DNA from 4 places in the Paenibacillus sp. BR2-3 genome. Region 3 is predicted to be linked to each of the others. Evidence: riboswitches for the same ligand, from Rfam matches in the RefSeq annotation. Region 3 holds a riboswitch; each other region holds the start of a gene.
The links. A riboswitch is a leader RNA that binds a small molecule or an ion and turns the genes downstream of it on or off. The one in region 3 is predicted to bind cyclic di-GMP.
Positions count from the first base shown of each region.

Region 1: another riboswitch for cyclic di-GMP. It lies ahead of PaeBR_RS10630 (thiamine pyrophosphate-binding protein); the one in region 3 lies ahead of PaeBR_RS01720 (anti-repressor SinI family protein).
Region 2: another riboswitch for cyclic di-GMP. It lies ahead of PaeBR_RS02875 (transglutaminase-like domain-containing protein); the one in region 3 lies ahead of PaeBR_RS01720 (anti-repressor SinI family protein).
Region 4: another riboswitch for cyclic di-GMP. It lies ahead of PaeBR_RS20945 (S-layer homology domain-containing protein); the one in region 3 lies ahead of PaeBR_RS01720 (anti-repressor SinI family protein).

Region 1 covers NZ_CP126311.1:2,233,894-2,241,838, reverse strand. The annotation lists gene serA (phosphoglycerate dehydrogenase) at 1-230, shown strand, start outside; gene PaeBR_RS10645 (hypothetical protein) at 384-929, opposite strand; gene PaeBR_RS10640 (hypothetical protein) at 888-1,067, shown strand; gene PaeBR_RS10635 (methyl-accepting chemotaxis protein) at 1,548-2,798, shown strand; cyclic di-GMP riboswitch class I at 2,926-3,020, shown strand; gene PaeBR_RS10630 (thiamine pyrophosphate-binding protein) at 3,189-4,817, shown strand; gene PaeBR_RS10625 (carboxymuconolactone decarboxylase family protein) at 4,829-5,197, shown strand; gene PaeBR_RS10620 (hypothetical protein) at 5,384-5,734, shown strand; gene PaeBR_RS10615 (ketoacyl-ACP synthase III) at 5,788-6,780, shown strand; gene glpK (glycerol kinase GlpK) at 6,866-7,945, opposite strand, start outside.
Region 2 covers NZ_CP126311.1:584,700-592,644, forward strand. The annotation lists gene PaeBR_RS02855 (glycosyltransferase family 39 protein) at 1-213, shown strand, start outside; gene PaeBR_RS02860 (glycosyltransferase family 2 protein) at 251-1,228, shown strand; gene PaeBR_RS02865 (GtrA family protein) at 1,218-1,622, shown strand; gene PaeBR_RS02870 (class D sortase) at 1,663-2,322, shown strand; cyclic di-GMP riboswitch class I at 2,434-2,514, shown strand; cyclic di-GMP riboswitch class I at 2,586-2,666, shown strand; gene PaeBR_RS02875 (transglutaminase-like domain-containing protein) at 2,680-3,489, shown strand; rRNA gene PaeBR_RS02880 (16S ribosomal RNA) at 3,852-5,409, shown strand; rRNA gene PaeBR_RS02885 (23S ribosomal RNA) at 5,668-7,945, shown strand, end outside.
Region 3 covers NZ_CP126311.1:352,647-360,591, forward strand. The annotation lists gene odhB (2-oxoglutarate dehydrogenase complex dihydrolipoyllysine-residue succinyltransferase) at 1-337, opposite strand, end outside; gene PaeBR_RS01715 (2-oxoglutarate dehydrogenase E1 component) at 390-3,257, opposite strand; cyclic di-GMP riboswitch class I at 3,811-3,898, shown strand; gene PaeBR_RS01720 (anti-repressor SinI family protein) at 3,938-4,084, shown strand; gene PaeBR_RS01725 (helix-turn-helix domain-containing protein) at 4,157-4,498, opposite strand; gene PaeBR_RS01730 (diguanylate cyclase) at 4,766-6,604, opposite strand; gene PaeBR_RS01735 (metal-sensitive transcriptional regulator) at 6,770-7,111, shown strand; gene PaeBR_RS01740 (copper ion binding protein) at 7,171-7,371, shown strand; gene nfsA (oxygen-insensitive NADPH nitroreductase) at 7,472-7,945, shown strand, end outside.
Region 4 covers NZ_CP126311.1:4,345,965-4,353,909, reverse strand. The annotation lists gene PaeBR_RS20960 (sensor histidine kinase) at 1-1,007, shown strand, start outside; gene PaeBR_RS20955 (ROK family protein) at 1,163-2,188, shown strand; gene PaeBR_RS20950 (MFS transporter) at 2,208-3,407, shown strand; cyclic di-GMP riboswitch class I at 3,524-3,618, shown strand; gene PaeBR_RS20945 (S-layer homology domain-containing protein) at 3,662-5,650, shown strand; gene PaeBR_RS20940 (DUF6531 domain-containing protein) at 5,647-7,945, shown strand, end outside.

The DNA of each region.
Region 1 (7,945 bases), 1.9 Mb from region 3:
GTCACCAGATCTTCATTTCCCATAACGATAAACCGGGTATCATCGGTTTGGTGGGTACGCTGCTCGGGCAAAATGATGTCAATATTGCCTCCATGCAGGTAGGCCGCAAAATTGTCGGCGGTGCCGCAATCATGCTCCTGACAGTTGACAAAGCCGTTCCAACTGAGGTGCTTGTGAAATTGGCCGGATTACCGGAAATCAACACAGCCGAGGAAGTTATCCTTCTGTAGACGTTATAGTCACCAGAAAAATAGGGGGGTGTCCCAAAAGCCATGTAAATGGCTAGGGACACCCTCGTTGTTTTTGGAGTAGGATTACGGTCTTGGTTTATTGTGGACGCTCCGCGAACGGACCGTTGTTCCAATCGCTGTGCTCTCCAGATTTTATTTATTTCCCTTAACGGTAAAAATCCGGAGACCAAGGCGACCGCTGCCGCTTTTCCACAATCGTTCCGTCCTCTCCGCTGCTTTGAGCAGAAAAAGTTTCGACAATCTCCTTCTAAAATCACAAAAAATGAAACCGTCCTTTGGTAAAATGGAAGTACCACCAACCATCCTAAAAGGAGCAATTTCTCTGTACATTCTATATCCCATAGCCTTTGTACACTCGGCTTTCAGGGGACAACCATGACAGCCGGTACTGCGGTAATGGCGTTGCCGGAGTTCATATCCACTATCTAATTGTTTTCTTACTCTCATAGCAAAAATGAAGCGTTGTTCCGGCCGCACACGTCCACGTATCTTCGACTTCGTTGTACGTCCAGTTCTCCATCTTTCCAATGTTTTCTTTCCATGTCTTGCTCTTTTCTTTGTGGTAGTTGCCGTATTTAACCACGGCCTTGATCTCTTCGCTTTCCAAGTAGGATTCTCCCGAATGGCTTTGGCGATTTGCCGGGAGGAATAGATGCGCTGGGTGTAGACGTAGATCATGACTTTGGTGAGCATTTTGGGATGGTAGCTATCGCGGCCGCCGCCGGGGTAGGCTGCGTCAAAGATGGTATCGTCCAGTCGATTTACGGCGGCGTTAACGACACGAACGAGGTGATGGGGTGGAAGATCTTCTTCTAAATCCATTGGCAGGTAAAGTTGGTCTATGGTATATAGAATGTACAGAGAAATTGCTCCTTTTAGGATGGTTGGTGGTACTTCCATTTTACCAAAGGACGGTTTCTTTTTTTGTGATTTTAAAGAGGATTGTCGAAACTTTTTCTGCTTAAAGCAGCGGAGAGGACGGAACGATTGTGGAAAAGCGGTAGCGGTCGCCTTTGTCCCCGGATTTTCACCGCTAAGGAGAATAAATAAAATCTGGGGACAACAGCGATTGGAACAACGGTCCGTTCGCGGAGCGTCCACAGCAAGCGTCAATGTACATCCTACTCGAAAAACAACGGGGATACCCAAAGCCATTTATATGGCTTATGGGACACCCCCTATTTTTATACCACTTTAAAGATTTATGATTTATGTCAATTCTTACAATAGACCTCGGCTCCCAAAAACACCTATAATATTACAATAGTCAACATAATTAAGGGGGATCTGTTTGTTATGGCCTGGATGAACAAGCTTGCGTTAAAAGAAAGAATCATTGCCGGATGTTTTATGGTTGCCGCGTTGTTCGCTGTTCCTGTTTTGATTGCATTTTTGATTATAGGTAAAGCATTTGCAGGAATTATCCTGGTAGCTTTACTTGGCGGTCTCACATACCCTCTTTCCCGCTACATTGAGAGAACGCTTACATCATCCTTTGACGACATTTCCAATATCTCGCACACGATCGCGAAAGGAGACTTTACTTCCAGAGCTGATGAGACAGGCTCTATGGGCGATATAAGCCGCTCGTTCAACAGTATGATTGATAAACTCAAGAAAATCCTTACAGAAGCCTCACAGATTACCCGCCAGGTAACGGATGCAAGCCGCGGGATAGAGAATAAGAATCAGGATTTGAAAATTGTAATGGCTCAAGTCGCTTCATCCTCCAATGAACTGGCTCTCGGAGCGAATGAAATATCCGTTGATATTGCCGATATGGCGGAATCTATAAAAGACATAGAGACTAAAGTATCCAACTACACAAGTTCAACGAAAGAAATGAACAAACGTTCAATACATACGCTGGATCTGGTTGAAAAAGGCAGACATTCTGTAGATACCCAAGCTGCCGGAATGCGGAAAAATATCGATGCTACCGAAAAAGTAGCGCAGACCATCGAGGCCCTCTCCCAAAATGCCAAAGGCATAACGATGATTACAAAGACGATTACAGAGATTGCCGAGCAGACCAACCTCCTCTCGCTGAATGCTTCCATAGAAGCGGCACGGGCCGGGGAACATGGACGAGGCTTTGCCGTCGTTGCCCAGGAGGTTCGTAAGCTTGCTGAAGAATCTACCGCCTCCACGAAAGAAGTGTTCGGTCTCGTAAGGAGTATCGAGAATGATATCAAGCAAGCCATTGAGAATATCTCCATCAATGAAGAAGTCGTGCAAATACAAAATGAGATGATTGTTGAAACCGCCCAGATTTTTGCCCAGATTGTACAAAGTGTTCAGTATATAACCGAGCAAATTTCTTCGTTCTCTGCAGAAAGCGACAGCATGCTGGAGAGTGCGCAGAAAATCTCCGGCGCTATTCAAAATATTTCAGCAATCACTGAGCAAACTGCTGCCGGAACCGAGGAAGTTTCAGCGGCAATGAACGAACAAATTCATGCGCTTCAAGCGGTAGCCGATGAAACTGAAATTATGACCCGTTCCGTACTTCAACTGCAAAAGACTATCCATGTCTTTAAGTTTTAAATAGAATCTAATTTTCCTAATTTATTCACATTCTTCGTCAAATTTCGAGCTATTATGTATAATTTTATTGACAAAGGTGCTCGAGGAATATATTGTAAAGGAAAATTATTCTTCTTTGAAATTCACAAATTTATATGGGCAAAATTCTCGAAAGAGAATGACGCAAAGCCATGGATCTACAGCCTCGGTAATTAATGGGGTCATGACTGCCAGGTTGCTGAAAAACCAGAATGACTGGATTATTTATGCGGTCTCTACGGCGATTTGTGCTACCAACCTGTGCTCTGTATTTGAGCACAGGTTTTATTTTTTTAATTTTATAGGTCTGACGATTTCTATTCGATGGATCGATAATTTAATCTACATAAATTCACTTGTGAGGTGTAACTTTTGAAGACAGTCGCAGATTACATGGCAGAAGCACTACGTAACCTCGGAGTAACCCATGCCTTTGGAATCATAGGTAAATCTATTTGTCCTGCAGCTTTAAAGATGGTGGATTATGGAATTGAGTTTATCCCTGGGAGACATGAATCAAGCTCCGGGTTCGAAGCCTCCGGTTACGCTCTAAAAACCGGAAATCTCGGAGTAGCTTTTGGTACCTCTGGCCCAGGAGGCACTAATTTGCTCACCGCAGCAGCGCATGCTAAAGCTAATAACTTACCTGTCTTATTCATTACCGGTCACCAGTCCATTAAAGAACTAGGAATTCCACAATGCCAGGATTCGTCCTCTTATCTTGCTGATCTGGCAGAGATGTTCAGACCTGCTACATTGTTTAGTAAGCTTGTTGAACGCGGCGACCACTTCGGCACCATTTTTAATCATGCGATTTCAATTGCACTGAGCGGCAAGCGTGGACCTGTTCATCTTTGTTTACCTTTTGATGTTCAGACGGAACGGCTTGAAGAATGCAATATTATTATCCCGGAGCGGGAATTCCTCGTAAGTTTTGCTAACATTGATCGTGTAATTTCGGCCATTAATAACTCCATTAATCCCTTAATTATTGCCGGTAAAGGTGTTAATCGGTCTGAAGCCCATGTGGAGCTGATTCAATTAGCTGAAATCTTTAATATTCCTATCGTGACCTCGCCTGGAGGTAAAGGAGCTATTCCTTGGGATCACCCGTTGTATCACGGTCCGATCGGTGTCGGGGGATGCAAACACGGTGAAGATCTACTGAACCATAGTGATTTATATATCGTTCTGGGATCACGGTTAAGCGATATGACCATCTGTAATCTGGGGCGGGAGAATCATCCGGCGACATTGATTCAGTTTGACAGCGATCCTACCTTTGTCGGAAAAATATTAACCTCCAAGACCATACAGGTAACCGGAGATCTTCGCCAAAACCTGAGGCTGTATATCAATAATATTAATCCTGACACTGTTACTAAACGCGAAACCGTGCCTGTAGATTATACGGAAGAGCTCCCTGTCCTCCCCAAGCTCTCACTGGCATCGGTACTAAGCACTATGAGTGATCTAATCCCTTATAATAATACAGTGTTCGTCGACGATGGAAGTCACGGTTTCAATGCTGTCAAATGGTACAAGGTGAAGAAACCAGGCAGCCTGGTTTTTGATGCTTACTTTGCTTGCATGGGCAATGCGATCGGCATGGCCATTGGAGCCAAGGTGGCCTCACCCGCTGAAACGATTTTCTGCATCACAGGCGACGGCTGCTTTATGATGCTGGGGACAGAGATTAATACAGCCGTGTGTAAAGATATCCCTGTCATCTTTATCGTTGTGAATAATATGCAACTGGATATGGCGCTAAAAGGTATGGAGAAAACTACAGGCCGAAATGATGGGACTATATTCGAAGTACCTATGGATGTTGTAAAATTCGCTGAATCATTGGGCGCTACCGGCTTTAAGTGTGAGACTGCAGAACAATTTGCTTCAGCAATTAGAGAAGCTGTCGCTTTGAATGCTGTGGCCGTCATCGAATTGTTAACTGACCGTGACGAAGTCCCCCCAACCGCACACCGTACACTAAATCTCTAGAGGAGGTACATATGAGCGACAATGTTATGAATGGCCTGGACCACTTTTCTAATCTTTCCGGAGACTATGGCGCTAAAGCCTTGGCTCCGATTAAAGAGCATTTTCCCGATCTGGCTGAATATATAATGGGAAACGCCTATGGTGATATTTTTCAGCGCAACACCATCGGCAATGACTGGAAGGAAATCGCGGTCATCTCTTCCTTAATTACAATGGGACAGTTTGACCAACTGGGAGTTCACTATATCATGGCGCTTCGTGTCGGGATCACTATTGAACAAATCAAAGGCACGTTATTGCATTTAGTCCCTTGTGTAGGAGCACCAAGAGTGATTAGTGCTTTTAATGTCCTACTCTCTACACTTGATGAAATCCAATAAATCTTTCACGACATTTTAATACATTTTTCGACTTTTACATTGCATATTTGAGAAATATATGAAATAATAGAGTTAAAATATCCCAAAAATAAAAGGTTAATGTCGAAAATTGACGTTAATAAATAGTTTTAGCGGATATAAAGATTGGCATGCTTTAAAACAATTAACAATGGGAGAGATGCACAAATGGGGAAATTTAATTTAAAGACGGATTCAGCTAACAAGGTAATGAATATCGAGCTGGAAGGTACTTTCTCAGAAGAGGACGGCACAAAATCCATTCAGGCCTATAAACAAACAATTAGTCCTATCAATCCTGCCGACTACGAACTCCTAATTGATTGCAGAAAACTTAATGTAACCTCAGCTGATGTTGTTCCTCTGCTTGAAGGGTGCTTCATCATGTTTAAAAGCGACGGTTTCGTAAAAGTAAAACTCACACTTGAGAATAATCCTATCCTTAAAATGCAGCTGTCCCGACTGGGTCGTAAGGCTGGAATTGAGAATTTAGAGATCATTTCTACGGTAAGTGTCTAGTCCATTAATGCGGGTTTTAGGTTAAGCATGCTCGTAATTTTAGGAGGAATTATATGGCTGGGATTCGTATTAAGGACATCGATATTTATCATCCAAGCAACAAGATTGGGAACGACTTTTTCATTCAGCATTTTGATGAAAAGGGTATTGATATCCGTGGACTTTTGACGGCCTTAGGTCGTGAAACCCGCTACAGCATTGACAATGAGGACGAGAACTCCCTGACAATGGCTTTTGAGGCCGCCAGCAATGTTTTGGAGAAAACCGGACTTTCCGGAGAAGATATCGACCTTATCGCCTATGCGACTCAAACTCCTGAATATATCTTTCCTACGAACTCATTAATGATCCACCGATTAATTAACGGCGCATCCCATGCGATATGTATCGACAGTAACGCCAACTGTGCCGGAATGACGGCTTCAATTGAACAGGTTAGCCGCCAAATGATTGCAAATCCCAGAATCCGGCGCGCTCTGGTCATCGGTTCCGATCACGTTGCACCTCATGCCGACAAGAATGATCCCGTTTATTATGCTAACTTCGGTGATGCTGCTGCGGCAGTCATTTTGGAACGTGATGAGAATTCGACAGGGTTCATTGATTCTATTTACCAGACAGACACTTGTGTCTATGGTAATTCCTTGTTTCCTGCTGAAGGCTTGGCTAAGCTGGGCAAGACAGGAGTGAACACCGGGGAGTTCAATGTTAAGTTTATTCCCTTCGATGATTCAATCTGTGTTGGTGCTGCATCTGAATCTATCCAAACCCTGCTGTCGAACAATGATATTGCACCAGAATCTATTAAAGCAGCCTGTTTCTCACAGCTGTCACTTCCTAATATTCTTGCCGTTTCCGAAAAAGTCGGCATCGATAAAGATGCAGCAGTATACATAGGTGATGAGTTTGGATATACCTCCACCAGCAGCCCTTTTATTGCCCTTCACAAAGCTGTGACCACCGGAAAAATTGAACGTGGTGATAAAGTATTGTTTTGGACGGTTGGTGCCGGCTGGCAAAATGTAGCTTTCGTTATGGAGTATTAAGTGAACTAAAAGGAGGTGTCCCATAAGCCATGAAAATGGCAGATGGGACACCTCCTCTTGCTTTTGAGAAACTCTTTCCAAGCTCCTAGTGCTTCTCCCAGCCCATTGTACGCGAGACTGCGTCCTGCCAGGCGTGGTAGCGGCGTTCGCGTTCCTCCTTCTCCATGAGGGGAACAAACACCTTCTCCGACTTGTTGAAGCTTAGCAGCTGCTCTCTGGTCCAGATGCCGGAGGTTAAGCCGGCTAGAAGAGCCGCACCAAGTGCAGTCGTTTCGGAGTATGTCGTCCGGGTAACCTCGCTGCCCAGAATGTCGGCCTGGAACTGCATCAGCAGATCGTTGCGAACGGCTCCTCCGTCCACTCTCAGCTCGGTAAGCGGCATTCCGGCGTCTTTTTCCATAGCTCCGATAACATCCCGCGTTTGAAAAGCCAGCGATTCCAGGGTTGCGCGCACCAAATGTCCTGCAGTGGTTCCACGGGTTAAGCCAAATATCGCGCCTCTGGCATACATATCCCAGTAAGGTGCGCCTAGCCCGGTAAAGGCTGGTACGACCACAACCCCTTCACTGTCTTCGACCTCTTTCGCCTTTTGCTCAGAACACGCCGGTGCTTCGATCAGTCCAAGCCCCTCCTGCAGCCACTGTACGGCCGCACCTGCCACGAACACACTTCCCTCTAGCGCATAATACATTTCATCCCCAAATCCCCACGCAACCGTTGTCAGCAGACCGTGCCGTGATACCACAGCTTCACTTCCGGTATTCATGAGTATAAAACAACCGGTGCCGTATGTATTTTTGGCACTGCCCGCTTCAAGGCAGGTATGGCCGAACAGGGCAGCCTGCTGGTCGCCGAGCACTGAGGTGATCGGAATATCAGCACCGAACCACTGGGACTGTGCCATGCCGAACTCTCCTCCCGACATCTTGATCTCCGGTAATATGGAGCGCGGAATATTTAATTCAGCCAGCAGAGTATCGTCCCAGGTCCGCAAATGCAGGTTAAACAGCATCGTGCGGGAGGCATTCGTTACATCTGTAGCGTGGATTTCTCCTCCGGTAAGCTTCCAAATTAACCAGCTGTCGATCGTTCCGGCAAGCAGCTCACCCTTTTCTGCCCGCTCCCGGGCCCCTTCCACATGATCCAGAATCCATGAGATTTTAGT
Region 2 (7,945 bases), 230 kb from region 3:
TATTTTGCCATGGTGCCGTTTCTGATTCTTGGTATTGTTTATGTGATGAAGCTCCTGGACAGCAGGTCTCCAAAAGCCCGTTTTGTACGTTATATTTTTGTGGCGGCTGCGGCGCTGCTCTTTATCGGATTCTATCCGGTGCTGTCGGGTATGGTGGTCAGAGGGGATTACGTAACGAACATCCTGCGCTGGTTCCCTACCTGGGTTTTTTAAAATTATAAATAGTTAACTATGCTTGAGGAGGAACGTAATGAAGGCCAGATACAGCGTAATTATTCCTATGTTCAATGAGGAAGAAGTTGTTGCCCATACGTACGATCGATTGAAAAAAGTAATGGACGGCTGCGGTGAACCCTATGAGCTTCTATTCGTTAATGATGGGAGCCGTGACCGTACCGTAGAAATCATGCGGGAAATCAGCAGCCGCGACGAGAATGTGAAGCTGATTGATTTCTCCCGTAACTTCGGACATCAGGTAGCTATAACCGCAGGCATGGATTATTCGGAAGGCCAGGCGGTTGTTGTCATTGATGCCGACCTTCAGGACCCGCCGGAGGTAATATTACAGATGATTGCGAAGTGGAAGGAAGGTTATGAGGTCGTGTATGCGAAGCGGCTGAAGCGCCATGGAGAGACTCTTTTCAAAAAAGTGACGGCAAAACTCTTCTACCGGCTTCTAAGCAGCATGACGAGCGTGGATATTCCAACAGATACAGGGGACTTCCGCCTGATTGACCGGAAAGTGTGTAATGTTCTTAGAGGATTAAAGGAGAAAAACCGTTACGTCCGGGGACTGGTGAGCTGGGTGGGCTTCCGCCAGACGGCGGTCGAATACGTGCGTGAGGAGCGTTTTGCCGGGGAGACAAAATATCCGCTAAAAAAAATGATCCGCTTTGCGCTTGACGGAATCACCTCTTTTTCACATAAGCCGCTGAAGATCGCGTCCTATATTGGTTTCTTTCTTTCCTTAACCAGTTTTATTTACCTGTTCTTTGTATTGTTTCAGAGGCTGTTCACATCATGGACCGTTCCGGGCTGGACTTCAATAGTAGGTGTCAATTTGCTATTTAACGGCATTGTGCTTATGCTGCTTGGGATCATTGGTGAATACATCGGCCGGATTTACGACGAATCCAAAGACAGACCGCTCTATATTGTGCGTGAGACGGCGGGGTACCGTAATGGAGAATTTGAGGATGACCGGAAGGACGATATTTATGCCCGATAAAAGCCTCCGCACCGGATTCATTCAATTTCTGAAGTTCAATGCGGTCGGCCTGCTCAACACGCTGATTGATTTTGCTGTATTTACACTGCTGCACTCCATAGGGATGCTCTATCCGGTGGCTCAGGTCATTTCCTACAGTGCAGGTACGGCCAACAGCTTTATTCTTAACAAAAAAGTGACCTTTCGGGATCGGGAACGTGTCAGTCAGGAAGGGTTCGACCGGACGCAGCTGCTGAAATTTATTGCGCTGAATCTGGCCGTGCTGGGAATCTCGCTGCTGCTTATGCGTCTTTTGACAGATCAGCTCGGGGTTCAAGTTTTGATGGCTAAAGTTATGGTTACGTTTATTACAGTAATTATTAACTTCTTCGGAAGCCGGAAATGGGTTTTTTGAAAGGATAGTATGAGCTTATGAATAGAAGGGAGTGCGAATTATGCGTAAGTTTTCCTATCTGCTTATACTTGGCGGTATTTTGATCTTGCTCTATCCGAAGGCTAATGAGTGGTATAACGATTGGCAGCAAAGCCAGCTGTTGAAAGACGCGGAACAGAGCTACAATGATAGTGCAAATCCCACGGCTGATGCTGATCTGGAAAGCAGATATGCCAAGGTTGCTCAGTTGCTTGCGGATGAATCGGCTCTGGACGAGCAAGCCCAGACTGCAGGGGACAGTCCAACCGCAGCCGGGCCGGAAATGGGCGATAACGTTATTGCACTCCTTGAAATTAATAAAATAAACCTGAAGCTGCCTGTGCTGGAGGGGGCTACGAAAGCCAATATGAAGCATGCCGCCGCACATATGCAGGAAACAACCCCCCTCGGTCAGATCGGCAATGCAGCTATAGCTGCACACAGGGCCAGAACGACCGGAAGATTATTCAACAGATTGAATGAAGTAGCCATTGGAGACATTATTACTGTAAAAACAAAGAACCAAGTCTATGAGTACGAGGTTTATGATATTTCAGTGGTGGAGCCAACCGACGTTTCTGTTCTGAACGGCAACAATAAAGATAAGATTCTTACCCTTATAACATGTGATCCGCTCGTAAATCCGACACATCGGCTTATAGTGCATGCCAAATTGTCCTGAAAGATATGATAAATTTGAACTATCATAATTTTAATAATATGAAAATAAATCTATCTACTTTACTATTGAGTAATTGCGAAAATATGGTAATATATTAACTATAAAAGCTAAGCACGATAACGGCAAACCTATTGAAAAGTAGGGACGCAAAGCTAAAGGGCCTTCCCGTAAGGATGGCAGCCAGCTACCGAATGAAGGGCTTTTTTTTGTTTGTTCAAGTCTATTTCTATCAGACTCTACTAAATAGTACAAAGATAGAGCTTATACGATAATAGCAAACCTGACGAAAGTTAGGGACGCAAAGCTAAAGGGCCTTCCCGTAAGGATGGCAGCCAGCTACCGAAAGGAGTTTTATCCTTGAAAAAGGTTTATTTTATGTTATTAACGCTATTTGTAGTGGCCACTTCTGTTCAGGTGACTACAGCAGATGCTGCAACTACCGATTCCAGTTGGTTGAATACCTCGAAGCTTACGGAGGGTGTAATCGGAATTGAATACGAAGTGCCGAAAGACAAACGCACCAAGCTGATGATTACTAAGGACAATAATAGCTACACCTATAATCTGTTCTCTTCTCAACAAAATGAACGTTTTCCACTTCAACAAGGAAATGGTTCCTATAAGGTTACTGTTCTTGAGAACACTACGGGTAACAAATACAGAACGGTCTACTCTGCAATGGTACAGTTGTCCTTAAGCAACACTAATGTTGTATATCTGAATTCCGTTCAGAATATTAAATGGAGTTCCTCGGATAAAGCCATTCAAAGAGCTCAACTGCTGACACAAGGAAAGAAAACAGATGAAGAGAAAGTGAAAGCCATCTATAACTACATCGTTAAGAACGTGCAGTATGATTATGGTTTAGCGAGTTCAGTATCCAGTGATTACATCCCTAATATAGATAATACTCTTACGGACAAAAAAGGTATTTGTTACGATTATTCCTCCTTATTTGCCGCAATGCTTCGCAGTGTAGATATTCCAACCAAACTGGTTATGGGGAACACGAGCTATGTCAGTCAGTATCATGCCTGGAATGAAGTGCTGTTGAATGGCAAATGGGTAACCATTGACACGACTGTAGACGCTGGATTGATCAAGAACAAGAAAACTGCAACGCTGATCAAAAGCTCGAATAAATACACGACTGCTAAAGTTTATTAATACTTGTTGAAATTTAACTCAATTAATGGACAACCTGCTTAATAATTAAGCAGGTTGTTTTTATTTTGCTGATAGGGTTGCTTTTACCCCTGAGGATGGGGTATTATAAGTAAGCGTTGTTGGAGAAGAAATAAGCGAAGTGATTAGCGAAATAAGTTATTTCGAAAAAAAAGCTTGCACTCCTCAATACAATGTGATATATTATAAGAGTTGCTGGTGAGGCATTAATGACCGACAACGAGAACTTGATCTTTGAAAACTGAACAACGAGTGAGTGGGATTTTATGAAAGTGAAATCCAAAAATGAGAATGTAAATTCTCGTCAGATGTTTCAAAATGAGCTATCGCTCTTTCTAAATACCAATTTGGAGAGTTTGATCCTGGCTCAGGACGAACGCTGGCGGCATGCCTAATACATGCAAGTCGAGCGGAGTTTTATTGGGAGCTTGCTTTCAATAGGATTTAGCGGCGGACGGGTGAGTAACACGTAGGCAACCTGCCCCTTAGCCTGGGATAACTACCGGAAACGGTAGCTAATACCGGATAATTTCTTTGTTCTCCTGAAGAGAGAATGAAAGACGGAGCAATCTGTCACTGAGGGATGGGCCTGCGGCGCATTAGCTAGTTGGTGAGGTAACGGCTCACCAAGGCGACGATGCGTAGCCGACCTGAGAGGGTGAACGGCCACACTGGGACTGAGACACGGCCCAGACTCCTACGGGAGGCAGCAGTAGGGAATCTTCCGCAATGGGCGAAAGCCTGACGGAGCAATGCCGCGTGAGTGATGAAGGTTTTCGGATCGTAAAGCTCTGTTGCCAGGGAAGAACGTCTCATAGAGTAACTGCTATGAGAGTGACGGTACCTGAGAAGAAAGCCCCGGCTAACTACGTGCCAGCAGCCGCGGTAATACGTAGGGGGCAAGCGTTGTCCGGAATTATTGGGCGTAAAGCGCGCGCAGGCGGCTATTTAAGTCTGGTGTTTAAACCTTGGGCTCAACCTGAGGTCGCACTGGAAACTGGGTGGCTTGAGTACAGAAGAGGAAAGTGGAATTCCACGTGTAGCGGTGAAATGCGTAGATATGTGGAGGAACACCAGTGGCGAAGGCGACTTTCTGGGCTGTAACTGACGCTGAGGCGCGAAAGCGTGGGGAGCAAACAGGATTAGATACCCTGGTAGTCCACGCCGTAAACGATGAGTGCTAGGTGTTAGGGGTTTCGATACCCTTGGTGCCGAAGTTAACACAGTAAGCACTCCGCCTGGGGAGTACGGTCGCAAGACTGAAACTCAAAGGAATTGACGGGGACCCGCACAAGCAGTGGAGTATGTGGTTTAATTCGAAGCAACGCGAAGAACCTTACCAGGTCTTGACATCTGGGTGAAAACACTAGAGATAGTGTCCCTCTTCGGAGCACCCAAGACAGGTGGTGCATGGTTGTCGTCAGCTCGTGTCGTGAGATGTTGGGTTAAGTCCCGCAACGAGCGCAACCCTTAACTTTAGTTGCCAGCAGGTAAGGCTGGGCACTCTAGAGTGACTGCCGGTGACAAACCGGAGGAAGGTGGGGATGACGTCAAATCATCATGCCCCTTATGACCTGGGCTACACACGTACTACAATGGCCGGTACAACGGGAAGCGAAACCGCGAGGTGGAGCCAATCCCAGCAAAGCCGGTCTCAGTTCGGATTGCAGGCTGCAACTCGCCTGCATGAAGTCGGAATTGCTAGTAATCGCGGATCAGCATGCCGCGGTGAATACGTTCCCGGGTCTTGTACACACCGCCCGTCACACCACGAGAGTTTACAACACCCGAAGTCGGTGGGGTAACCCGCAAGGGAGCCAGCCGCCGAAGGTGGGGTAGATGATTGGGGTGAAGTCGTAACAAGGTAGCCGTATCGGAAGGTGCGGCTGGATCACCTCCTTTCTATGGAGAATCGTCACCTGCAATGGTGACATTCAAATCTGGAAGCGTAAGCTTCTATAAGAACCTTAGGTTCGAACACTCACTCGTTGCTCAGTTTTGAGAGTTTAAGCTCTCAAATGCAAGAAACTTGATCCTTGAAAACTGGATACCGAAACGAATTTGCGTTTTAGAACATCTTTTAGCTAAAGCTTGTGTCAAGCAATTGATCAAGTTTAAAACTATTAGTGGTCAACTATTTTCCCTAGCGGGAAAAAGTTTGGTTAAGCTAATAAGAGCACACGGAGGATGCCTAGGCGCCAGGAGCCGACGAAGGACGTGGCGAACAACGAAACTGCCTCGGGGAGCTGTAAGCAAGCTTTGATCCGGGGGTGTCCGAATGGGGAAACCCAGCTGTGGTAATTCGCAGTTACTTCTCTCTGAACACATAGGAGAGATAGAGGCAGACCAGGGGAACTGAAACATCTAAGTACCCTGAGGAAGAGAAAACAATAGTGATTCCGTCAGTAGCGGCGAGCGAACGCGGAACAGCCTAAACTTGGGCGATTTATCGCCTGGGGGTTGTGGGACGTCTCCCATGGAGTTACAAAGGAATTCAGTAGGTGAAGAGGTCTGGAAAGGCCCGCGATAGAGGTAAAAGCCCTGTAACCTAAACTGTGTTCTCTCCGAGACGGATCCCGAGTAGTGCGGGGCACGTGAAACCCCGTATGAATCCAGCAGGACCATCTGCTAAGGCTAAATACTACCTGGCGACCGATAGTGAAACAGTACCGTGAGGGAAAGGTGAAAAGCACCCCGGAAGGGGAGTGAAATAGAACCTGAAACCGTGTGCTTACAAAAAGTCAGAGCCCGATCTATGGGTGATGGCGTGCCTTTTGTAGAATGAACCGGCGAGTTACGTTTAACATGCAAGGTTAAGGTGAGAAGCCGGAGCCGCAGCGAAAGCGAGTCTGAATAGGGCGACATAGTATGTGGACGTAGACCCGAAACCGTGTGATCTACCCCTGTCCAGGGTGAAGGTGCGGTAACACGCACTGGAGGCCCGAACCCACGCATGTTGAAAAATGCGGGGATGAGGTGGGGGTAGCGGAGAAATTCCAATCGAACTCGGAGATAGCTGGTTCTCCCCGAAATAGCTTTAGGGCTAGCCTCGGCATCAGAGTAATGGAGGTAGAGCACTGATTGGTTGCGGGGCCCGCAAGGGTTACCAAGATCAGTCAAACTCCGAATGCCATCTACTTATTGCCGGGAGTCAGACAGTGAGTGCTAAGATCCATTGTCAAAAGGGAAACAGCCCAGACCATCAGCTAAGGTCCCCAAGTGTGTGTTAAGTGGGAAAGGATGTGGAGTTGCACAGACAACCAGGATGTTGGCTTAGAAGCAGCCACCATTGAAAGAGTGCGTAATAGCTCACTGGTCGAGTGACTCTGCGCCGAAAATGTAACGGGGCTAAACACACCACCGAAGCTATGGCTAGATACGGTTGTATCTGGGGTAGGGGAGCGTTGTGTATACGTTGAAGGTGTACCGTAAGGAGCGCTGGAGAGTACACAAGTGAGAATGCCGGTATGAGTAACGAAAAGATCAGTGAGAATCTGATCCGCCGAAAGCCCAAGGTTTCCTGAGGAAGGCTCGTCCGCTCAGGGTAAGTCGGGACCTAAGGCGAGGCCGAAAGGCGTAGTCGAAGGACAACAGTTTGAAATTACTGTACCACCGTAATCCGCTATGAGCGATGGGGTGACGCAGGAGGGTAGTGACGCGGACTGATGGATGTCCGTCTAAGCAGTGAGGCTGATGTGTAGGCAAATCCGCACATCATTAAGGCTGGGCTGTGATGGGGAGCGAAAATTACAGTAGCGAAGGTCATGATCTCACACTGCCAAGAAAAGCCTCTAGCCAGGAGAAGGTGCCCGTACCGCAAACCGACACAGGTAGGCGAGAAGAGAATTCTAAGGCGCGCGGAAGAACTCTCGTTAAGGAACTCGGCAAAATGACCCCGTAACTTCGGGAGAAGGGGTGCCCCGGTAGTGTGAATAGCACGAGGGGGCCGCAGTGAAAAGGCCCAAGCGACTGTTTAGCAAAAACACAGGTCTGTGCGAAGCCGCAAGGCGAAGTATACGGGCTGACGCCTGCCCGGTGCTGGAAGGTTAAGGGGAGCGGTTAGGAGCAATCCGAAGCTGTGAACCGAAGCCCCAGTAAACGGCGGCCGTAACTATAACGGTCCTAAGGTAGCGAAATTCCTTGTCAGGTAAATTCTGACCCGCACGAATGGCGTAACGACTTGGGCGCTGTCTCAACGAGAGATCCGGTGAAATTTTAATACCTGTGAAGATGCAGGTTACCCGCGACAAGACGGAAAGACCCCATGGAGCTTTACTGCAGCTTGATATTGAATTTGGGTACGATCTGTACAGGATAGGTGGGAGCCAGGGAAGCAGGAGCGCAAGCTTCTGCAGAGGCGACGTTGGGATACCACCCTGATCGTATCTAGGTTCTAACCTGGCACCCTAAGCGGGTGCGGGGACCGTGTCAGGCGGGC
Region 3 (7,945 bases):
CGCTCTCCGCTGCCGGTGCAGCCGTGGCGCTGCCGGCAGCCGCGTCCGCTGCGCTTTCAGCCGCAGCATTTGTCGCCTGCGGCTTGCTGCTTCCCGCAGCAGCTCCGCTGCCGATCACACCGATGGCTTCGCCGACAGCTACATTCTCGCCGGCTTGACGCAGAATGGAGGAGATGACGCCATCTTCCTCCGCGCTAATCTCCAGATTGACCTTATCGGTCTCAAGCTCTGCGAGTACATCTCCCTGTCCGACAGTGTCACCTTCTTTGACCAGCCATTTGTAGATCGTTCCTTCGGAAATGGATTCACCCAGATCAGGTACTTTGATTTCAGACACAGGCCGCTACCTCCCCAAACATAATGGTTTACACTATTGTGACGCCGTCCTTTCAGGTGGACGGCACAGCCGCTTGTACTTGCGAATTTAACTTCAGGGCTTCCGAGACAATTCTCCGCTGCTCATAGCTGTGAACATCTGCATATCCGCTTGCCGGGCTGGAACGCTCGGGACGGCCAATATACTGAACGCTGGTGTGGGACGGAGCGATAGCCCGCAGACGGGGTTCAGCGTAGCTCCAGGCGCCCATGTTCTTCGGTTCCTCTTGTACCCATACGATCTCCTGAAGCGAAGTGAAGCTGCCCAGATGTGCTGCCAGCTCGCGTTCCGGGAAAGGATACAACTGCTCCAGCCGGAGAATATGCAGCCAGGACCAATCCTTATCACGCGCTGACTCCAGCTCAGTCTGCAGGTCAACGGCAACCTTGCCGCTGCATACAACCAAGCGTTTCACCTCGCCGGGCTTTTGGCCCAGCAGCGGTTCTGCCAGTACCCGCTGGAATTGGCCTGCAGCCAGCTCCACTCCCTCGGAGGTGCTGCGCGGATTACGGATAAGACTCTTTGGTGTCATAATAACCAGAGGACGAGCGTTCCCCTGCCCGCATAATGCCGCCTGACGGCGCAGCAGATGGAAATATTGCGCCGAGCTGGTCAGATTGGTCACAGTCCAGTTCTCTTCTGCCGACAGCTGCAAATAACGCTCCAGCCGGCCGCTGGAATGCTCCGGACCCTGTCCTTCATAGCCGTGCGGAAGCAGGATGACCAGATTGCTGCGCTGCGTCCATTTGGCGCGTCCAGCGGCAATGAACTGGTCAAAAATAACCTGTGCAGCATTGGCGAAATCGCCGTACTGCGCTTCCCAGATGACGAAGGTCTCGGGCGCGAAGACGTTATAGCCATACTCATAGCCGAGTACCGATGCTTCGGACAGCGGGCTGTTGTATACTGCAAACGATGCCTGTGATCCGGACAGCAGGTGCAATGGAGAGAATAACGCTCCCGTTTCACTGTCATGCAGGACGAGATGGCGATGTGCAAAGGTTCCGCGCTGTGAATCCTGTCCGCTAATGCGAATCGGTGTGCCGTCCTGAAGAATGGTTGCGAATGCGAGGCTTTCCGCCAGCGCCCAATCCACCTTTTCTCCTTCATTTAAAGCATCCTTGCGGCGCTGCAAAATACGGTGCAGCTTCGGATAGACCTGAAAGCCATCCGGCACGGTCAGCAATTGGCGGTTAATCTCGCGCAGGTTGCTTAAGGTTACGGCTGTGGAACGCGAACCGGAGTCTCCGGTTTGAACAGGAACGGCCGTTTTGCTCTCCGTGTTCTTGTGTTTGCCTTCTTTCATATTATCATAAGCTTCCTGCAGAATGCTCTCTGCCTCGGTATTTAATACCTTCACTTCGTCTTGGGTGGTGACTTTCTCATGGATCAGACGCCCGGCGTAAATGTTGTGAACGGTCGGATGGTTTCGCACTTTGCCATAAACGATAGGCTGGGTAGTTTCCGGATCATCCATTTCATTGTGTCCGTGGCGGCGGTACCCGATCAGATCGATAACGAAATCTTTCTTGAACAAATTACGATAGGCGCTGGCGAGACGAACGGCAGCAACACAGGCTTCAGGATCATCCGCATTGACATGCACAATCGGAATTTCATACCCCTTAGCCAAATCGCTTGCATAATGGGTAGACCGGGAATCCTCGCTTTCTGTTGTAAAGCCGATCCGGTTGTTGACGATGATATGGATCGTTCCGCCATTCTGGTAACCCTTCAGCTTGCCGATGTTCAAGGTTTCCGCCACAATACCTTCGCCCGGAAAAGCGGCATCCCCATGCATCAGTACCGCCATTGCTTTATTCGTGTTCAATATAGGCATTCCAGGCGTACTGCGGTCTTCCTGAGCTGCCCGGGTAAAGCCCTCCACAACCGGATTGACGAATTCCAAATGACTGGGATTATTTGCGAGCGTCAGCCGGGTTCGCACGGTTTCACCTTCACGGACCGCCCGGTCTGCACCCAGGTGGTACTTCACATCACCGGTCCAGCCATAGTTAATACCCATTGACCCCTCGGAGGGGAACAGCTCTTTGTTCGGAGAATGATGGAATTCAGAGAAAATAATATCATAGGGTTTGCCCAAAATATGAGCAAGCACGTTGAGCCGTCCACGGTGGGCCATGCCCATCAATATATGCTCAGCACCGTCATATGCAGCAGCACGTACGATTTCGTCCAGCATGGGAACCAGTGCATCATTGCCCTCCAGGCTGAATCGCTTTTGACCTACAAAGGTCTTGTGTAAAAAGGTTTCGAACTGCTCTACCTGTATCAGCCGTTTGAGCAGGTCCTTGCGTTCTGTGTTATTCAGAGGAGAGGGAGAGCTTGTTGATTCGGCCTGACTGTTCAGCCAGCTTAGCTCCTGCTCGTCGTGTACATGCCCGAACTCATAAGCTATAGTCTGTGTATAAACCTGACGCATCCGGTGAACGGCGTCCCATCCAGTGAGAACATCAGCCGGCGCATTCTCCCAAATCAGCGAGGCAGGCAGAGCGATCAGATCCTCCCGGGTAAGCTCATAAGTTTCCGGATTAAGCCATTTCGTCATGGAGTTATGCTCGCGATCCAGCGGGTCAATATTGGCGGCCATATGGCCATATATACGAATATTGGCAATCAGTTTGGATGCTCTTACCGCTTTTCTAAGCCACTCGGGGTCTCCTGAAACTACGGACGGCGGAGCTTGTTCGGAATCCGGAGTCAGGGGGGGAGGGCCGGATACAGTGAAAAGTTCACGGTAATTACTTTCTACAGAAGCCGGATCATTGGCAAATTGCTCATACTTCTCTTGAATATACCCCAAGTTGGGTCCGTAATACTTACTCCAAATGGATTCGTTATAGGGCTCTTTGGCTGCCATGAATACATCCTCCTAACGGATGAACTCCAAAATGTAGCGCTGAATGCTTAACGCTATTCGGAGCTGCGATGTTTGCGTTTTCAATCTACAGTAATCATAAAGCATTTTAATGCTATTGCCACCCTCCTATTGTGCTACTTTAAGTGCGCGTAATCAATTCATACTTTCGTCCAATCCGTTCGCAAAACGGTATAGATCAGGAGGCCGTTCAGAAGAACTATTATAAATTTTATCTATCGAATCTAGAGGCCTATCAAAATGATTCAATTGTCCTGTTTTATTTCTAAAAAAAGCGGTTTCAAAATTTGAGAATGGGGTATTAACTTATTACAGTCAATTTAAACAGTATATGCCCACCTAACACTATTTTTTCCCGCAAATTCCCCTTAATTAAAGGTTTGGTACAAGCATTTGTCAAAATCGGCCATTCTTTTTCTTCTCTTCACGAATGAATATTCCCACAAATCGACACACTTTTTCTTATAATCTCTGTATAATGTTATTGCAGAGAGCATATTCATCAAAATTGAAGCCAGACCCTTAACATAAAGGGTCCAGAAAAAGGTAAACCTGCCTAAAGTCAGGGACACAAAGTCACAGGTCTAAGGTAGAAATACTACTATGATGGCTGGACTGCCTGGGGACTCAGAATCAGAATCTTAGGAGGAGATTTTTTGGATATGTCCAACCAGGGGGATAACGTAGAACTACAAGAGGTAGATCTGGATCTGGAATGGGTTTACTTGCTCCTTAAGGCTAAAAAGGCGGGAATCAATGCCCAGGAGATTCGCCAGTTCTTCAGTGAGAAGTCTTTACAGGCGATGTAAAGAGATAGGGGTTATGATGGTGCTACATACGAAAAAGCACAGCGTCTGCCGCTGTACTTTTTACGGATTCTGCTAGTTCTGCTGATCAATCCGCCATTTTTGATAGTCCAGAAATTCCTTAAACTCCTTTTTGCTTACGCCGGAAGCCATGGCCTCCTGCACAAGCCGGAACCATTCTGCATCAAGAGACCCTTCCTCATCCTCGGAAAGATCGCCATAGAGAAGATCTTGCATAGAAATTTCAAGCGCACCGGCGATTTTTTCAAGAAATTGAATAGAAGGGTTGGATTGAATGTTTCTTTCGACATTGCTTAGGTATGATTTGGCCACATTTGCCTTGTCCGCAAGCTCGGATAGGGATAAGCCCTTATCCAGGCGGAGCTGATGGATGCGTTGACCCAAATTTTCTGACATGATGACAACGCCCCTCCATGATATTTGCTATTATTATAGCAAATATCCTCTAAACCGACAAAGGCTAATGAAGTGGGATTATCAGGGTAATCGAATGCCGCGTATACCTTTAGAAGCCGGTATGGTATTTTTTATCACTGGAGGAACTCGCATGGCATCACTTTTACATATCTTTCTGCTTAATAAACGTAATCGTTCTCTTTTAAACAGAAAAGAGGCCGTCTGTGCAATGAATGAGGACAACCCGAGAAGTAAAGGAGTTGTATTCTATAACGAGGCCACTTTGGGGCGGAGTTCGCGGGATTCAATATAGCGGATGAAAAATTCTGTGAGTTCAGGATCGAACTGGCTTCCCGCACAGGCCCGCAATTCAACAATCGCTTCATCCACGGATTTTGTAGTCTGATATGGACGTTCCGTTGTCATTGCATCAAAAGAATCGATGATCGTCAGCATCCGGCATAAGCGGGGAATTTCTTCACCTTTAAAGCCGTACGGATACCCCGTACCGTCATATCTTTCATGATGCAGTTCAATATAGGGTGCCAAATCCTTGAATTTGTCATTCGTTAGCGCCATTTTTTTGCCCCAGGTTACATGCCATTTGACCATTTCCCATTCCTCAGGCTCAAGCTTGTCCTTCTTATTAAGGATACCCCAAGGGATTTCGAGCTTGCCGATATCATGGATGAGGGCGCCCAGCGTAAATTTCCGTTTGGAGAGAGCGTCCAGATGAAGCTGCTCGCTGACATCCATAGCATACCGGAATACACGCTTGGAATGCTTAAATGTCTCCAGATCCTTGTACATAAACAGGTTGAGCTGCTGCTCAATGTCGCGTACCTCCTGACTGAAATCGATATCCTGCTCCAGAAGCGACTGGTTGCCGAAGATATGCACCATGTTTTTCCCCTGCTTTTTGGCATAATATAATGCTTGGTCCGCCTGCTCCACCAGCTCTGATTTATCATGAATATCCGGCTGGTAGCCGGCAATGCCGGCAGAGAAGGACAGACAGCCCTGCGGAAAAATCTCCGTACCTTCAAAGAGTGAGTTGTTGAGGGTTTTTCGCAAACGGTCGATGAAACTCTTGGCTTGAACGGTGTCATGCGAAGGCAGCAGCAGCGAAAATTCCTCTCCGCCATAACGGGATACGATAATCTCCGAATCCGTGGTTTCATTCTTCAGCATTTCCGCCAAAAAGACGATCAGTCCGTCGCCCTTTAGATGGCCGAAGTGATCGTTATATTTCTTGAAATCATCAATGTCGATCATCGCCAGCGAGAGGGCTGCACCGTTCATTTGAGATTTACGTATTTCCTCTTCCAGCACGACCTCGAAATAGCTGTGGTTGAAGAGACCCGTACGCTGATCCCTGTTCGCCCGCTCCTCAATGCTGCGATACATCGTAAACATTTGTTTGAACGAATAGGACAGCAGTACACTGAGGCACAGGAAGAGAACCAATCCGACAATACCGTTATGATAGACAAGAATCGTCAATACAAGGGATAACACCAGAGTGCTCAGGTAGGCGAGAAGGGTGTCCCGCATCAGTCCTTTTAACGTATCGAGCAGGCTGGCTTTTAACACAATATAATAAAAGAGGGCAATCAGTAAGGCGTTAAAGGAGAAATAGATGGCCATGCTGATTGCATATGCATGAAGGAGTCCGCTCAGCAGCGGACCGGAGCTTCCCCCAAAACCGGAGAAGGTTAGGGAAGTGGCCATTATCATTATCGTATATACACTGAAGTTGAACAGATGTTTCCACCAGATGGTATCGCGTTTCACAATGCACAGAATGAATGAGGATAAGAGCAGTACCGTTAAGGCGAAAGACAGCCCGAATACAAAAATGCAGGCCAAATAAACGGAGGAATCCAAAGACATTCCGTTACCATGCGGAGGCAGCTGGAAGGAAAGCAGGGCCAAAATGACGGCGGCTCCGACCAAGGCATAGACCCATCCCCAAGTGGAAGGGGTATAGTGCGGAAAGATTCCTTGATTGTAAATCAGTAATAGGGCGATGCCGGTTATACAGACAGCATATACGTATGTATAGCCCAAATTCCACTTGTTGTTATCAGAAGTGCTTCCGGGCACTGGTGTTCATCCTCTCGATACGGGTAGATTGTTTTGTTTATTTTAAGGGATTTTTTACAATATTCATAGTGCGGCTGAAAACTTCTCAAAGAATTTATGAAAAGAGCGGACTTCGCTTGACATACCCATGGGGGGTATATTATATTGGGATTAAGGAGGATGATCATGGCTACACATGAGGAAGGACACACGGGTTCACCCGGCGGGAATGGTTGCCATACTTCTGTTGATCTCAAGAGTCATCATTCCGCTGAATTCAAGAATGGACTGTCGAAGCGTCTCAACCGGATTGAAGGCCAGATCCGCGGGATCAAGGGTATGATTGAGCGTGATACCTACTGTGATGATGTGCTTAATCAGCTCGCTGCGGTCCAGTCCGCGCTGAACGGCGTCGGAAGATTGCTGCTTGAAGGTCATATGAAGAGCTGTATTATTGAACGGATTGAAGCTGGCGAGCATGAGGTAATTGATGAACTGCTGGTTACAGTCAATAAATTAATGAAATAGAGTAACGCACAAGAATTTCAGGTAGCGATGCTCCATAAAACTTTTAGGAGGAGTCTATAATGTCAAATGTTGTATTGAAGGTTGAAGGAATGTCCTGCGGACACTGTGTCAGCTCGGTGGAGAAGGCTGTAAGTAATGTTGGAGCTGCGGCTAAGGTTGATCTGTCCGCTAAGACGGTTGCAGTAGAATTCGACGAGAATAAGGTTAGCCTTGGGACTATCAAAGAAGCTATAGAAGATCAAGGCTATGACGTAGTATAAATGGATTAACGACTGTAAGGCATGGTGCTGGGTCGAACCGGAAGGTTCGCTGGAGCAACTATGCCTTTTCTTTTTAAATAAAATATAAGGAGTGACCGCTGTGAGTGAGAAACCTGCTGACGGGAATCTTGATGCTGCCGCTGATGGAGAGGGGAATGATACGCTCTCTTTGCTCATGAAGCATGTCTCTATCCGTCAGTTTCAAAAGAAGCCGCTGAGTGAGGAACAGCTTGCTGCCATTATTGGAGCAGGGCAAATGGCCTCAACCTCCAGTAACGTGCAGGCATATAGTGTAATTGCGGTTACAGAGCCTGCCCTTAAGGCGGATCTGGCCGGATTGGCCGGTAATCAGGTCTATATCGAGCAGTGTCCGGTATTTCTCGTATGGTGTGCGGATCTGTACCGGCTGCGACAGGTCACAAATCCGCATTTAAAGGGGGCTGATTCTTACGAAGACTCCATGGAGAATTTTATCGTGGCCACCGTCGATGCAGCTCTCGCTGCCCAAAATGCCGCTGTAGCCGCCGAATCGCTGGGACTTGGAATTGTGTATATCGGCGGCATCCGCAATCAG
Region 4 (7,945 bases), 1.0 Mb from region 3:
TATCCAGCGGAGGAGTAATTAACTCGGCTTTATACGTCATGTCCTCTACGGAACAAATGGAACAATCGCTATCAGGCGTGCGGAACTTATTGCTCCTCTCGGGGATGGGTGCATTTTTACTGGCCCTGGGCATAACCTGGATTATCGCTCAAATTCTATCCCGTCCGCTATTGCAAATGCAAAGTGCGACCCGTAAAATTGCCCAGGGTGAGCTGGAAACCCGATTGGAAATCAGAAGTAAGGATGAAATAGGCACTTTAGCGGAGGCAATCAATGATTTAGCGGTGGATCTGCAGCGCTACCGGGATACCCGCCAGGAATTCTTTTCAAATATATCCCATGAGCTGCGGACACCCATAACTTATCTGGAAGGATACTCCAAGGTGGTTAAGGAGCAGTTGTATGAAACTGAAGAAGAGAAGGACAGGTATCTGGACATTATCTATCAGGAAGCAGTAAGACTTCAGCATTTAGTAGATGATTTGTTCGATCTGGCAAAGATGGAAGAGGGAAGAATCTCACTTGTGCCGGAATGGATCGATTTGTCCGAACTCATTGAACAGGCTGTCCGAAAGGTCGAATTGAAGGCGAGGAACAAAAGTCTGGGGCTGAATATCAATCAATCAGGAACAGCTATAATGGTTCGTGCCGATGGCAAACGTATGGAACAAATCGTACTAAACCTGCTGGAGAATGCCATTCGTTATACAGAGCAGGGAAGCATAGATGTTTATTTGATATATGGCTCTGACTCCATCACTATTATAGTGGAGGATACCGGGGTTGGTATTCCTGCAGATGAACTGCCCTATATCTTTGAACGGTTTTATAGAGTCGAAAAGTCCCGTTCCCGTCAGTATGGGGGTACCGGGTTGGGTCTGTCCATTGTGAAGAAGCTGATTGAAATCCAGTGCGGACAAATAAAAGTAACCAGTGAAGCAGGAATAGGTACCCGTTTTGAGATCAGCTTTGTGCTGCCGCCGGAGAGTCGGGAGGGAGGTATATGAACAAAAGACTTCGGAGATCCTTCCGAAGTTTTTTTCAGCTTTGCTTATCTAGTGACCCATTCCAGCCATTAATCGTTTCAGCCAGTATAACGGGTATGGCCATAAAAAGACTATTTATTAAAACACTTTTATAAAGTATTATAATAACTGAGGTGATGGACGTGGAGAACATTGGCGGAAATGCCATTGTGATTAAAGAGGTAAATATAAATCTGGTACGAAAAGTCCTGAAGGAGAAAAAACAGGCTACAAAACGGCAAATTGCCGAGATTACCGGACTCAGTATTGTCACTGTCGGCACGATGCTGCAGCATTTGGCAGGGCAAAATGAAGTGCTGGAGGCAGGGTTAACCTCATCCCGTGGAGGGAGGCCGGCGCAGCAATATATTTACAACGAGGATTACGCGCTTGCGTTGATTTTGTTCCCGCATGAAAGGGATGGGGACATCTTTATACATAGCTCTGTGGTTAATCTCTCCGGCAGTTGTGTGTATGAAACAGATGTGAAGGTTGAGAAGGTGAATCTGCTGAGCTTGGAACAGATCATTGACACTTCGCTTGCCGGGCACCCCTCTATTCAGGCTATTGGCCTAGGCTTACCCGGTGCGGAATACGATGGTAAAATGGTTGTTTCGGACTATGAGGCATTGCTCGGCATCTCTGTAACGGAGCATTTCAGACTCCGGTATCACAAGCCGGTTGTCATAGAGAATGATGTGAACGCGGCAGTCATAGGTTTCTGTAACAGGACGCAGGTAGAGGCGGATTCCTCAATAGTCTATTTATATTTCCCCGAGCGGTTTCCACCAGGTGCGGGTATTTTTATCAATGGAAAGCTTTATAAGGGAAAACGCAGTTTCGCGGGGGAAGTGGCCCATATGCCGCTTGGGATTCCTTGGGGTGAGGATTCTTTGCTTGCATCTTTTGAGCGGCTGTGCGAAGCGATAGGCAAACTTACGGTGGCGGTCAGCAGCGTGCTAAATCCTGATGCCGTGGTGCTGTATGGAAGCTTTTTAAGGCCGGAACATTTGAATGCAATTACCAAATTATGCGGCACACAGCTCCCGCCAAGCGCAATGCCGAGGGTGATTCTTTCGAAGGATTTTGCGGCTGATTATGTAAAGGGCATGATTGTACAAACCTTGAGTACGCTGGAACCCAACTTGCAGTTAACCAAATAAAAATACAGGTGGTAATCGAATGGCTACATTTTTCTTAATCATTATATACTTGGCTTTTATCAGTCTGGGATTGCCTGATTCGATGCTTGGAGCGGCTTGGCCTGTGATGCAGCAGCAATATGGGGCGCCGATAGAAATAGCGGGCTTGCTGTCCATGATTATTGTAGCGGGTACGATCTTCTCAAGTTTGGCAAGCGGAACCCTGCTTAAACGGTGGGGTACGGGGAATGTTACCTTTATAAGTGTGACGGTTACGGCGGTGTCGTTATTGGGATTTTCTTTGTCACCCTCGATCCTTTGGCTCGCTATTCTTGCCTTGCCGCTTGGTTTGGGGGCGGGGTCTATCGATGCAGGGTTGAATAACTATGTAGCTACCCACTATAAAGCCCATCATATGAGCTGGCTGCATTGCTTTTGGGGAATTGGCGCGATGCTTGGACCCATTATTATGTCCCATTATATGGCCAGTGATAATTCCTGGAAGAGCGGTTATTTGGTTGTAGCTATTATACAATTTGTTCTGGTGGTACTGCTTTTCTGTACTCTCCCTTTATGGAAGCGAGTGGAGAATAACAATATTAAAGAAGGAAATGAGTCTCAAGCAGATCGGAGTAACATTGTGCTGTCAGAGACCGTATCAAACGAAAAACCCTTGAAAATCAAGGGTGTTAAACTGTCCCTTCTTACGTTTTTGTTCTATGTGGGTATGGAAGCAACGATGGGCTTGTGGGGCAGCAGCTTTCTTGTTAACGTTAAGGATTTATCGGCCGTTGTGGCCGCCCAGTGGGTTTCCTTGTATTATGGAGGAATTACCGTAGGGCGGTTTATCACCGGATTTGTTACATTCAGATTCAACAACCGCATTCTGATACGTGCAGGGCAAACGATAGCTCTGGTTGGAGCCATACTTTTGGTCATTCCGCTACCGACCATCTATTCACTTATCGGTTTTATTTTGGTAGGTTTAGGATCTGCACCTATATTTCCCTGCATGCTGCATGAGACGCCTGTGTGGTTTGGAAAAGAGCATTCGCAGAGAATCATGGGTTATCAGATGGCTGTAGCCTATACAGGCGGGGCCTTATTGCCGCCTCTGCTTTGGTGGGTGGGAGCTCATACTACCTTTATGATTTTTCCGTTTGTTATAGTGGCTTATGTTGTCGTTATGCTTATCGGGTCGGAGAAGATCAATGCTTTGATGGAGAGACGTCTGAACTGACTTATAAACATGACCTGAAAAAATACTATGGTAATAATATGTAGAACTGTGTATAATTTTGGAAGCAGCAAGACTTATTGACTATACATAAAGCACTATTAATGGGAAACCAAGTGCTTGAACAAAGGCAAACCCGTACGAAAGTCGGGGACGCAAAGCCACGGGCCTTCCGTCATGATTCCATTCATGACCTGGCAGCCGGGTTTCTCAAGAGGCTTGGTTTTTTTGTTGTTATTTTTAAGGGGGAGAAATTTATGAAAAGCGTATTTTGGAAAAGAGCGGCACTGCTGCTGATGGCGGGAGTAATCGCGACAGGTGGAATGCCCGTCAACCGGACATTTGCGGAAACGGTCTATACCTACAAGGATGAAGCGTCTTCATTAACTGTCGACGGAATCAATGTTCGGGAATCGGGGACTCATGTGGTCTGGCGGTCCAGAGCTGCGAATTATGCGGGTCAAATCTATTACGGCAATACGGCTACCGGAAAAACACTTGCAGTAACAAATCACGGTAAAATGACGGATACTCCCGTCGTTGGTGTTAATGGAAAAGGCGAGCCGGTTGTTGTATGGGCTGACAAAAGAAACCAAATCGCCGGGACTGTTAATTTTAACTGGGATATCTACAGTTACAATGTCCAAACGAAGGTCGAGACCAAGCTGAATGTAAATGAAGGGCAGAATCGCATACCTTCTATCGACGGCGATTATATTGTCTGGCAGACTAACCCTCAATATGACATGCATTTATATGACCAGACAAATGGGACTTTGACAGATTTAGGTAAAGGGAGAGACCCGGTCGTAGCGAACGGAAGCATTGTCTACCAAGGTGGCTCGGACGGCGATCTGTATGAATACGTGATTTCTTCCGGAACGAGCCGGAAGATTCTTGACCTGTCTTACACCTCTTACGTGGAGCGGTTCGTATTCAACGGAGAGCAGATTTTGTGGAAGCAGCGGGATTCTGAATATAAAGGAAAGTATACGTTCCTTGACCTGAAAGAGAGCGATCCCCAGCCGGTTGACTTGACCCAGCCGGTCATGTTGGGTAAAACCGAATACAAGGAAATGAGCATTTCAGGGGGAACAGCCGCTTGGCTGGAGGCTTCGGGCGGAGAGGCGATTGTGCGGAGCGCAGATTTACAGACCGGAAAAACATTCAGTCTGGGTGTCGTTAAGCCGTCCCAGTTTGTCGGCTTCAACGGAGAAGAACTCACGATTGCCAAGGATGGCCGGCTGGTTAGCAGGGAGGTCGTAAAAAGCGAAACCGGCGATACAGCTTCAACGGCTGCGCTTCAGCAGGGCAGGGATTCTATCGGCCCTAACGGCGGAGTGGTCGCGGGCGGACAAGACGTACGGCTCACTTTTGAACCGGGGACATTCGGCAAGGATTCACGGATTCTTGTAGAGAAAAGCGGACCGGCTGCAACGAAGAATAAAGAAATGACATGGCTTGGGATCTCTTGGACATGGACTTCGGAAGCGAAATTGGAAAAACCAGCTTCGCTTACCTTTGAATTAGAGCAATCCCCTGCAACAGCCGACCGCGCTAATCGGACAGGCGTTTACCGTTATAACGGGGCTACCGGACAGTGGATTTACGCCGGTGGAACAATGGACGCCTCCTGGCGGAACATTCGGACGCAAGTTGAAGAGCCTGGGTTGTACGCCCTGTTCCTAAACGAGCCTTCATTCACGGATATGAAGAGCCACTGGGCAAAAGACGAGGTGGAAGTGCTTGCATCCAGATGGATCGTGAATGGCATGGACACAGGACGTTTCGAACCCGGAAAATCCGTCACACGCGCTCAGTTCGCCAAAATGCTGGTTGAAGCCGCTGGTCTGAGAGGCCAAACGGAGGGGGGCGTTTCATTCAAGGATGTGCCTGCGGGCCACTGGGCATCGGATGCGGTAAAACAGGCGGCATCGGCGGGGTGGGTCAAAGGGTATGAAGGAAGTTTGTTTAAACCGAATGCCTCCATCACCCGCGAGGAAATGATGCTTATGCTGACGAATGCCGCCTCGCTGCGGAAAGAAGAGCAAAGTGAAGCGTTGACTGCATACACCGATGCCGCCAAGGTCCATGCATGGGCCAAGCCTTCCGTTCAGGCGGCCATCAAGAGTGGTCTCATTCAAGGGAACGGCGACCGATTGAATCCAGGGGCTACCTGCACAAGAGCCGAAGCCGCGGCTGTTATTTACAGATGGCTGGGCAAGAAAGGGGAAGTCTTTCAATGAGCAACGATAGGCCACAGAAAAACGGATGGAGCCGGGGGAATCGTCTTGGGCTTTTGGGCAAATGCTTTCTGGCATTTATCATAGTGCTGACGGGACTGCCGCTGCTTCCAAATCAGGATCTGCCGAAAGCTTATGCGGACACCTCGTTGAAGATTGATCAGAGTTCCTTCAGTTCAGTATATGGTGGACAGACACTAGTGAATTTCAGTTTTGACAATCCGGATCCCAAGGACAAAACGCAGGAATATCATGATACGGTCATAAATTTAAAACGTAATGGTTCCACGGTAGCTACACTGGATTCGGGCAGCTATGCCACTAATGCAAGTAACTATTATTTATGGGACGGACTGATAAGCGGCAAGCCGGCGCCGGAAGGTGACTATCAAATTCAAGTCACCCCAACCCGTTTTCCCAATAACGGCAGTTCGGGGACTGTACAGGTTATCAATCCTAATCCACCGCAGCCCAAAGGCTTGGAGATAATCCGAGACCCGGAAAGCGGCAAGTATATTATCCGCGGCATTGCGGAGATCGGCACCAAGGTAGAGCTTAAGATGAAACTGATTCAGAGGGTTCGCGACAATACGACCTTCGATGACGAAAAAGTGGAGACCCTCGTTACGGGAGTTCCCGTGAAGCCGCGAACCTCATCTTGGGCACTTAACATACCTGCGGATGCTTCCTATTTCACGAATTTTCCGGAACGATCCGATAATCCACCGGCTAAATATATCGGAGAGTGGGAAAAGCAAATAGAGCTTCCGGCTTATAAAATTGCGGAGATTCAAGCCTTTTCTATAAGGGATTTTGATAGTAAACGTTCGACAGGCTCCGAGAAGTTGAAGGTGCTTAAATACACTGCTCCTGCATGGGGTATTAACTGGGCCGTCGTAGCCAGCTATTATTATGGTGTAGATGAGAAAGATGCAATCGTACAGATGATCAGTGAAATTGCCAAATTCAACGGCTTCCCGGTCGAGGACTGCAACGATCAGGTCTGTTATGGTCCAATTGATGAGGGAGTTAACCTATGGATTATGAACCCGAAGCATGCAGGTGAAATCGGTCACGAGGATGACGACCGGATTCAAGAGGAGTATGCGAACCGGAACAAACATCCGTTGCCGGCAGCGTTCGATCCAGTCAACTTGGCTACGGGAGATTTTGTTTTCAAGCAGACAAACATCAGCTTACAAGCAGTCATGCCGCTTGACATGTCCCTTACCTATCACAGCCGAGACAAGTATGACGGGGATTTTGGGGTTGGCTGGCATCACTCCTATGAGCGGAAGCTGGAATTCAGAGAAAACGGAGTGCTGTATGTTACATCGCCGGAGGGTGCAAGTTACCGTTTTGACCCGATTGCCGGTGGTAAATATGAAGGGCCGGATGGTTTATACGATACCCTCGTCCGTAATACCGATGGTTCCTATACGCAGCAAACACCGGATAGAATTTCGTATACCTATCGTAAAGATGGTAAGCTGTACCGGATTGAGGATGCGAACGGGAACAGAATTCAGCTGTCCTATCATGGCAGCTTGCTAACTGAGATTGCCACAGATGGTGCGAAGCTTACCCTTACGTACGGATCGGGAGGCAAAATCACCCGGGTAACCGATCACACGGGCCGATTCGCAAGCTATGAATACGATGCTGTAAATCATGACTTAACGGCTATGATTTTGCCGGATAGCGGCAGAATTACCTATACCTACGATGAGAAGCATCGCATGACAGGCATCAAAAACCCGAATGAAACTTCGGAGCTGATTAATGAATACGACGAACAGGACCGGGTTGTGCGGCAGCGCGATTTTGCCGGAGTTTGGGGCGATGTTGAGTACATCCCGGATTCCAAGAGGACGGTAACAACTGACGCGCTTGACCGTAAAACGGTATACGAGTTTGATGAGCGATACCGCAAAACATCGGTTACCTATGATGATGGTACGGTTGAAAGGTTCTTATACGACAAGAACGACAACATGATCCGGATGACTGACCGCAATGGTTCAGAATGGGAATACCAGTATGATGGAAGCGGCAATCTGATCCGCGCACAGGATCCGGAAGGCTATCAGACGGAAATCCGGTACAACGTCTTCAATCTTCCGGTAGAGTTCATTGATCCGCTCGGACGCAAAACGGCACTGACCTATGATGGGAAAGGGAATCTGACCTCCATCACCGATGCGCTCGGAGGCGTGTCCAAAGTCACGGTGAACGGCAAGGGAGTTCCGGAGTCAATCATTAACGCCAATGGCGAGCAGACATCGATAGAGAACGACT